2 linked regions of the Variovorax paradoxus genome follow. The protein of the gene in region 2 interacts with the protein of the main gene of each other region in a pairwise test. Links are inferred from orthologs where the notes say so. Each region holds a gene or a part of one and is shown on either strand. Other genes may lie near its edges.

Region 1 (3,678 bases), 760 kb from region 2 along the record:
ACCGTGACCCAGGTCGCGGGCCAGTACCGCCGCACGATGGCCGACGTCGAGGGCGCCGACCTGCGACACAACGACGCGTATGCATTGCGGCTGCGCGGCGTCACCACGGTCTCGCCAGAGGCCCCAAGAAAAATCAAGTAGCGCTCATCGAGAAATCGAGGACATATCTCAATGCCTAAAGAATACAAAGACCTGGTCGTAGGACTCGACATCGGCACCGCCAAGGTGATGGTGGTCGTGGCCGAAGTGCTGCCCGGAGGCGAGCTCAAGCTGGCCGGCCTCGGCATCGCGCCGAGCAACGGCCTGAAGCGCGGCGTGGTGGTGAACATCGACGCCACCGTGCAGAGCATCCAGCAGGCCCTGAAAGAGGCCGAGCTGATGGCCGACTGCAAGATCAGCCGCGTCTACACCGGCATCACCGGCAGCCACATCCGCGGCATCAATTCGAGCGGCATGGTGGCGGTGAAGGACAAGGAAGTGACGCCCGCCGACGTGGCCCGCGTGGTGGAGACGGCCCGCGCCATCAACATCTCGAGCGACCAGCGCCTGCTGCTGGTGGAGCCGCAGGAGTTCGTGATCGACGGCCAGGACGTGAAGGAGCCGATCGGCATGAGCGGCATGCGGCTCGAAGCCAAGGTGCACATCGTGACCGGTGCGCAGAGCGCGGCCGAGAACATCATCAAATGCGTGCGCCGCTGCGGCCTCGAAGTCGACCAGCTGATGCTGAACCCGCTGGCATCGAGCCAGGCGGTGCTGACCGAGGACGAGCGCGAACTCGGCGTGGTGCTGGTCGACATAGGCGCGGGCACGACCGACGTGGCGATCTTCACCAACGGCGCGATCCGCCACACGGCCGTGATCCCGATCGCGGGCGACCTCATCACGAGCGACATTGCCATGGCGCTGCGCACGCCGACGAAGGACGCGGAAGACATCAAGGTCGAGAACGGCTATGCCAAGCAACTGCTGGCCGACCCCGACACGCAAGTCGAAGTGCCGGGCCTCGGCGATCGCGGCCCGCGCATGCTGAGCAAGCAGGCGCTGGCCGGCGTGATCGAGCCGCGCATCGAAGAGATCTTCTCGCTGGTGCAGCAGGTGGTGCGCGAGTCGGGCTACGAAGAGGTGTTGTCGTCGGGCGTGGTGCTCACGGGCGGCAGCGCGGTGATGCCCGGCATGGTCGAGCTCGGCGAAGACATCTTCCTGAAGCCCGTGCGCCGCGGCATCCCGAAGTATTCGAGCGCGCTGTCAGACATGGTTGCGCAGCCTCGCGCAGCGACGGTGATGGGCCTGCTCGAAGAAGCACGTTTTGCGCGCATGCGTGGCTTCAAGGTTGCACAGAAGAATGGGTCGGTAAAGACTGCATTCGGACGTTTCAAAGACTTCATCGTGGGGAATTTCTAGCCATGATCAAGTCTCCACTCTGGCTCGCGCGTGGCAGCCCTCCATTGCATTTCAACGAGCGATGGCGACGAACAGGTCCACCATCGTGACGGACGCATCGTTGATCTCGTCACGGCACAAGAATTATTCATAGACACATAACGGCAACTGCAAGATTCAAGGAGTTAAAAATGACCATCGAAATGATCGAAGTCGAAGAGTTCAATCAGGGCACGCAGATCAAGGTGATCGGTGTTGGCGGTGGCGGCGGCAATGCGGTCGCCCACATGATGGAGCGCGGTGTGCAGGGCGTTCAGTTCGTCTGCGCGAACACCGACGCACAGGCACTGCAGCGCAGCAGCGCGCACAAGATCATCCAGCTCGGCACCAGCGGCCTGGGTGCCGGCAGCAAGCCCGACAAGGGCCGTGAAGCGGCCGAGCTCGCGGTGGACGACATCCGCGCGGCCATCGACGGCGCGCACATGCTGTTCATCACGGCCGGCATGGGCGGCGGCACCGGCACCGGTGCTGCTCCCGTCATCGCGCGCGTCGCGAAGGAAATGGGCATCCTCACCGTGGGTGTGGTGACCAAGCCCTTCGACTGGGAAGGCGGCCGTCGCATGACCAACGCCGACGCCGGCCTGGCCGAGCTCGAAGCGAACGTCGATTCGCTGATCGTTGTGCTCAACGAGAAGCTGCTCGACGTGCTGGGCGAAGACGTCACGCAGGACGAAGCCTTCGCGCAAGCCAACGACGTGCTGAAGAACGCCGTGGGCGGCATCTCGGAAATCATCAATGAGTACGGCGGCGTGAACGTCGACTTCGAAGACGTGCGCACCGTGATGGGCGAGCCCGGCAAGGCCATGATGGGCACTGCTGCCGCAGCCGGCCCGGACCGCGCGCGCATCGCCGCCGAACAGGCCGTGGCCTGCCCGCTGCTCGAAGGTATCGACCTCTCGGGCGCCAAGGGTGTGCTGGTGCTGGTGACGGCATCGAAGGGCTCGCTGAAGCTGAACGAATCGAAGCTCGCGATGAACACCATCCGCGCCTACGCTTCGCCGGACGCGCACGTGATCTACGGCGCCGCATACGACGACAGCCTCGGCGACGAGATGCGCGTGACCGTGGTGGCCACCGGCCTGTCGCGTGCCGATGCCCGCCGCCAGGCACCTACGCTGGAAGTGATCCGCACCGGCACCGACAACATCCCGTTCAACGTGCCGACGCTCGGTGGTACGGGGCACGCCAGTGGTGGCGGCCACAGCCAGCCCAACTACGACGGCATGGCCGTTCCCAGCGTGTGGCGCACCAACCGCACGATGGCTGCAGCGAAGGTGGACGCGCTGTCTTCGGGCGGCATGGACGACTTCGAGATCCCGGCCTTCCTGCGCCGCCAGGCTGATTAAGAGGACACCCCGTTCGATGGTCTCGCTGGAGGCCATCGTGGGGTGAACTCGGCCAGACGCAGAGGGCACGAGGGTTCGCAAGGGGCACAGGGACGACCTGAAAGGGACGTCTGCTGACTCTAGGCGCTGCGCTCACCTCGTGCCCTTTGCGTCCATTTCGCGCCAATTTGGCGGGATTGCATAGAACCCATGTCTATCGGTGCCATAGCGAGGGGCATAGGGCGCCATGCCCGTCGGGCGCCTAAAATCCCGGCCGTGCTGCAACAACGAACCCTCAAGTCGATCAGCCGCGCCGTGGGCGTGGGGCTCCATAGCGGCCAACGCGTGGAGCTGACCCTGCGACCGGCCCCGGCCGACACGGGCATCGTGTTCCGCCGCGTCGACCTGCCCGAGCCAGCCGAGATCCGCATGACTGCCGAGGCGGTCACCGACACGCGCCTTGCATCCACCGTTTCCACCGGCGGCGCCAAGGTGCAGACCGTCGAACACCTGATGTCGGCCTGCGCGGGCCTGGGCATCGACAACCTCTACATCGACATCACGGCCGACGAAGTGCCGATCCTCGACGGGTCGGCCTCGTCCTTCGTGTTCCTGTTGCAAAGCGCGGGCATCGCGCTGCAGAAGGCGCCGCGCCGCTTCATCCGCGTGACTCGCAAGGTCGAAGTGCGCGAAGGCGAGGGCGCCAACGAGAAGTGGGCGAGCCTGGAGCCGTACCACGGCTACAAGCTGAGCTTCGAGATCGACTTTGACCACCGCGTGGTCAATTCCACCGGCCAGCGCGTGGAGTTCGACTTGGGCACCGACTCGTACAGCCGAGACATCGCACGCGCACGCACCTTCGGCTTCACCAAGGACGTCGAGTACATGCGCACCAAGGGCCTCGCGCTCGGTG
Region 2 (4,966 bases):
CGCTCATCTCAAAAGCCCTCCGGTGTGCGCGCGTGCCAGTCGGTGGCCTGCTGGAAGCGGTGCGCCGCGTTGAGCAGCTTCGCTTCGCCGAAGTAGTTGCCGATCAGCTGCAGGCCCACGGGCATGCCGCCGTCGAAGCCTGCGGGCACGCTCATGCCGGGCAGGCCGGCCAGCGAGGCGGGCAGCGTGAAGATGTCGGCGAGGTAGTCGGCCACGGGGTCGTCGCCATGTTCGCCGAGCTTCCACGCGGTGGTGGGCGCGGCGGGGCCGGCGATCACGTCGCACTGCCTGAAGGCCTGCTGGAAGTCGTCGGCGATCATGCGGCGCACTTTTTGCGCCTGCAGGTAGTAGGCGTCGTAGTAGCCGTGCGAAAGCACGTAGGTGCCGATCATGATGCGGCGCTTGACTTCGTCGCCGAAGCCTTCGGCGCGCGTGCGTTCGTACATGTCGGACAGGTCCTTGTACTGTTTCGCGCGGTGGCCGAATTTCACGCCGTCGAAGCGGCTCAGGTTGCTCGAGGCCTCGGCCGCGGCAATGATGTAGTACACGGGAATCGACAGTTCGGTGCGCGGCAGCGTGACCTCGACGCGCTTGGCGCCGAGCTTCTCGTACTGCGCGAGCGCCGCGTCGATGGCCGCGCGCACGCCGGGCGCCACGCCTTCGCCGAAGAACTCCTTCGGCACGCCGATGCGCAGGCCTTCGAGCGAGTCGTTCAGCGAGCGGCCGAAGTTCTCGGCGGGCTTGTCGAGCGAGGTCGAATCGCGGTCGAGATCGGGGCCGCAGAAAGCCGACAGCAGCAGCGCGCAGTCTTCGGCCGAGCGGGCCATCGGGCCGGCCTGGTCGAGGCTCGACGCAAAGGCCACCATGCCATAGCGCGAGGCGCGGCCGTAGGTGGGCTTGATGCCGGTCACACCGCAGAACGACGCGGGCTGGCGGATCGAGCCGCCGGTGTCGGTGCCGGTGGCCGCGGGGGCCAGACGTGCCGCGACTGCAGCCGCGCTGGCGCCCGAAGAGCCGCCCGGAATGCGTTCGCGGTTCCAGGGGTTCTGCACGGGCACGGCCTTGTCGTGGCCCACGGCGGGCACGGCGATGTTCTCGTTGGCGGAGCCCATGGCGAACTCGTCGCAGCTGAGCTTGCCGAGCGTGACCGCGCCGGCCTCGGCCAGGCGCTTGACCACGGTGGCGTCGAAAGGCGAGCGGTAGCCCGCGAGCATCTTCGAGCCGGCGGTGGTGGCGAAATCGGCGGTGGCGAAGATGTCCTTGTGCGCGATCGGCACGCCGGCCAGCGCCGGTGCGTTGCCGGTGGCAATCAGTGCGTCAGCGGCGCGGGCCTGGGCCAGCGTGACTTCTTCATTGACGGTTACGAAGGTGCCGAGCGACTCGTGCGCCTTCATGCGGCCGAGAAAAACCTGCGAGGCCTCGACGGCCGAGACCTTGCGCTCGGCCAATGCCTTGGCCAGCGCGACCACGCTCATCTGGTGCAATTCACCGCTGCTCATTATTCGATCACCTTCGGCACGAGAAACAGACCGGCTTCGACGGCCGGGGCGCTCTTCTGGTTGGCTTCGCGGTTATTGGGTTCGCTCACCACGTCGTCGCGCAGGCGCAGCGTGATGTCTTCGAGCGCGGCCACCGGATGGGCCAGCGGCTCGACGCCCGTGGTGTCCACGGAACGCATACGTTCGACTAAATCGAAAAAGCCGTTGATCTGGCTGAGCATGCGCTCGCTTTCATCGGAGGCAAGCTGCAGCCTCGCCAGCGAGGCAATGCGCGCAATATCGGAAGCGGAGAGTGACATAGGTCGGAACGGCCCAAAAAAGCGAAGGTAATCGCACGCCGAAGCGGGTGCTAATACAGGAATCAGAGGGGATTCGGGTATTATCCCGCCTTTGCCGCAACCCCCGCGAACGCGCCGGCTTTTGCGCCAAAAACGATCAATTCACCCCGTCAAACGACCCAAAAAATAGAGTGACGACCTGCCGATGCGCAGGCCGTACTCAGAGGAATTCCGCACATGTTTGGAGCTTTCCGTCGGTACTTTTCCACCGACCTTGCGATCGACCTCGGCACCGCCAACACCCTGATATTTGCCCGTAACAAGGGCATCGTGCTGGACGAGCCCTCGGTTGTCGCCATTCGCCACGAAGGTGGCCCCCACGGCAAGAAGGTGATCCAGGCTGTCGGCCGCGAGGCCAAGGCCATGCTGGGCAAGGTGCCTGGCAACATCGAGGCGATCCGCCCGATGAAGGACGGCGTCATTGCCGACTTCGTGATCACCGAGCAGATGATCAAGCAGTTCATCAAGATGGTGCACCCGCGCACGCTGCTCACGCCGAGCCCGCGCATCATCATCTGCGTGCCCTGCGGCTCCACCCAGGTCGAGCGCCGCGCCATCAAGGACGCGGCCGAAGCAGCTGGCGCCACCTCCGTCTACCTCATCGAAGAACCCATGGCCGCGGCCATCGGCGCGGGCCTCCCCGTCAGTGAAGCCTCGGGCTCGATGGTGGTGGACATCGGCGGCGGCACCACCGAAGTGGGCGTCATCAGCCTGGGCGGCATGGTCTACAAGGGCTCGGTGCGCGTCGGCGGCGACCGCTTCGACGAAGCCATCATCAATTACATCCGCCGCAACTACGGCATGCTGATCGGCGAGCCGACGGCCGAAGTCATCAAGAAGAACATCGGCTCGGCCTTCCCGGGCTCCGAAGTCAAGGAAATGGAAGTCAAGGGCCGCAACCTTTCCGAAGGCGTGCCGCGCAGCTTCACCATCAGCAGCAACGAAGTGCTGGAAGCCCTGACCGATCCGCTCAACAACATCGTCTCGGCCGTGAAGAACGCGCTGGAACAGACTCCGCCCGAGCTGGGCGCCGACATCGCCGAGCGCGGCATGATGCTGACCGGTGGCGGCGCCTTGCTGCGCGACCTCGACCGCCTGCTGGCCGAGGAAACCGGCCTGCCGGTGCTGGTGGCCGAAGACCCGCTGACCTGTGTGGTGCGCGGCTGCGGTATCGCCCTGGAGCGCATGGATCGCCTGGGCAGCATCTTCACGAGCGAGTAAAAGGCGAAAGCCATCATCGGCCGGCCTCTGCTTGCGCAGGCCGGCTTTTTGTTATTTGATTCCGCACCACCGCCGGGTCTGAATTCATGCCTCTGGGCACGCTCGATCGCACAGCGCCACCCCTGTTCAACCAGGGGCAGTCGGCGCTCAGCAAGCTGATCTTCTTCGGCGCGCTCGCCCTGTTCCTCATGGTGGCCGATGCGCGCTTTCACATCGTGCAGCCGATCCGCGCGACCATCGGCGCGGTGCTCTACCCGGTGCAATGGGTGGCGCTGAAGCCGGTGCAGGCCGTGCTGGGAGGCGGGCGCTACCTCGAAGACCTGCAGACCGCGCAGCGCAACGAGGAAGACGCCCGCAAGGCGCTGATGATGCAGGCCGAACGCGCCGCCCAGGCCGACACGCTGCTGCAGGACAACGCCCGTCTGCGCGAGCTGCTCGAACTGCGCCAGACCACGGCCACGCCGGGCCGCGCGGCCGAGGTGCTCTACGACGCGGCCGACCCCTACACCCGCAAGATCGTCATCGACCAGGGCCTGACCCAGGGCGTGGCGCCCGGCTCGCCGGTGATCGACGCGCGCGGCGTGCTCGGCCAGGTCACGCAGGTGCTGCCCTTCACGAGCGAGGTCACGCTGGTGATCGACCGCGATCTTTCCATTCCCGTGCAGAACACCCGCACCGGCGTGCGCAGCGTGGCCTTCGGCGACGCCTCGGCCCACGGCGGCGGGCTGGAGCTGCGCTTCATGGCCGCCAATGCCGACCTGCAGGAGGGCGACCTGCTCTCCACCAGCGGCGTCGACGGCATCTATCCCGCCGGCCTGCCGGTGGCGAAGATCGAGCGCATCGAGCGGCGCGCCGACTCGGCTTTCGCCCGCATCTACTGCGTGCCGCTGGCCCATGTGACGGCCGCGCGCTACGTGCTGGTGCTCGAGCCCACCGGCACGCCGGCCGCGCCGCCGCCTGCCGCGCCCGCCGCCACCCAGCGCAAGCGGCCTGAAGGCAAGCCCGGCGCGGGCAAGAACGAAAAGAAGCCAGCGGGAGCGCGCCCATGATCAAGCGTCCAGGCCAGCAGCAGCTCCTGCTGCCCGTCAGCCCGCTCTTCATGTGGAGCAGCCTCGTGGTGGCGCTGCTCATCAACATGATCCCCATCGGCCGCGCGGTCTGGATGCCCGACCTGCTGGCGTTGGTGATCGTGTTCTGGGGCGTGCACCAGCCCGCGCGCGTGGGCATCGGCGCGGCCTTCGTGTTCGGCCTGTGCATGGACGTGCACCAGTCGTCGATGCTGGGCCAGCATGCGCTGTCCTACACCACGCTGGGCTTCTTCGCGATCACCATCCACCGGCGCCTGCTCTGGTATCCGGTGCTCTCGCAGGCGCTGCAGGTGCTGCCGCTCTTTGCGCTGTCGCAGCTGATCGAGGTCGTCACGCGGATGATCGGCGGCGGTGTGTTCCCGGGGTGGTCTGTGCTGATCTCGCCTGCCATCGAGGCCGCGCTGTGGCCCTTGGTCACCGCACTGTTACTGGCCCCGCAGCGCCGCACCCCGGAACCGGACGAGAACCGCCCCCTCTAAGCCCTGCCCGCCGCATTTGCCAAAAGCAACTGCACGCGCCTAAGCTCCCACCGCCATGACCGAAATCCGCAACGTCGCCGCCGACCTCGCGCGCTTCAAGCGCCGCGTGATCGTCATTGGCCTGGCGGTGCTGTTCGCGTTCAGCCTGCTGTGTGCGCGGCTGGTGTACCTGCAGGTCACGCGCCACGAAGACCTGGCCGAGCAGGCAGAGAGCAACCGCACGGCCGTGGTACCGGTGGTGCCCAACCGGGGCCTGATCCTCGACCGCAACGGCATCGTGCTGGCCTCGAACTATTCGGCCTACACGCTGGAGATCACGCCCTCCAAGGTGAACGACGTCG

Evidence for each region.
Region 1: the proteins of NWF24_RS30320 (region 2) and ftsZ interact in binary tests that used the Escherichia coli proteins (3 or more experiments, as listed by UniProt). The link is inferred for Variovorax paradoxus from one-to-one orthologs.

The regions. Positions count from the first base shown.
Region 1 is NZ_CP102931.1:5,725,422-5,729,099, reverse strand. Bases 853-3,678 are described here. They hold ftsZ (cell division protein FtsZ), read left to right. Parts: upstream 853-1,571; coding sequence 1,572-2,786; downstream 2,787-3,678. Other genes in these bases: lpxC (UDP-3-O-acyl-N-acetylglucosamine deacetylase), read left to right, coding at 3,042-3,678; ftsA (cell division protein FtsA), read left to right, coding at 853-1,401. Also shown: NWF24_RS27015 (cell division protein FtsQ/DivIB), read left to right, coding at 1-141; more of ftsA, read left to right, coding at 172-852. UniProt on the Escherichia coli protein: Essential cell division protein that forms a contractile ring structure (Z ring) at the future cell division site. The regulation of the ring assembly controls the timing and the location of cell division.
Region 2 is NZ_CP102931.1:6,483,486-6,488,451, reverse strand. What follows is about bases 1,258-4,036. They hold NWF24_RS30320 (rod shape-determining protein), read left to right. Parts: upstream 1,258-2,014; coding sequence 2,015-3,058; downstream 3,059-4,036. Other genes in these bases: mreC (rod shape-determining protein MreC), read left to right, coding at 3,145-4,036; gatC (Asp-tRNA(Asn)/Glu-tRNA(Gln) amidotransferase subunit GatC), read right to left, coding at 1,499-1,798; gatA (Asp-tRNA(Asn)/Glu-tRNA(Gln) amidotransferase subunit GatA), read right to left, coding at 1,258-1,499. Outside these bases: Asp-tRNA(Asn)/Glu-tRNA(Gln) amidotransferase subunit GatB, read right to left, coding at 1-7; more of gatA, read right to left, coding at 9-1,257; more of mreC, read left to right, coding at 4,037-4,107; rod shape-determining protein MreD, read left to right, coding at 4,104-4,625; mrdA (penicillin-binding protein 2), read left to right, coding at 4,681-4,966. UniProt on the Escherichia coli protein: Forms membrane-associated dynamic filaments that are essential for cell shape determination. Acts by regulating cell wall synthesis and cell elongation, and thus cell shape.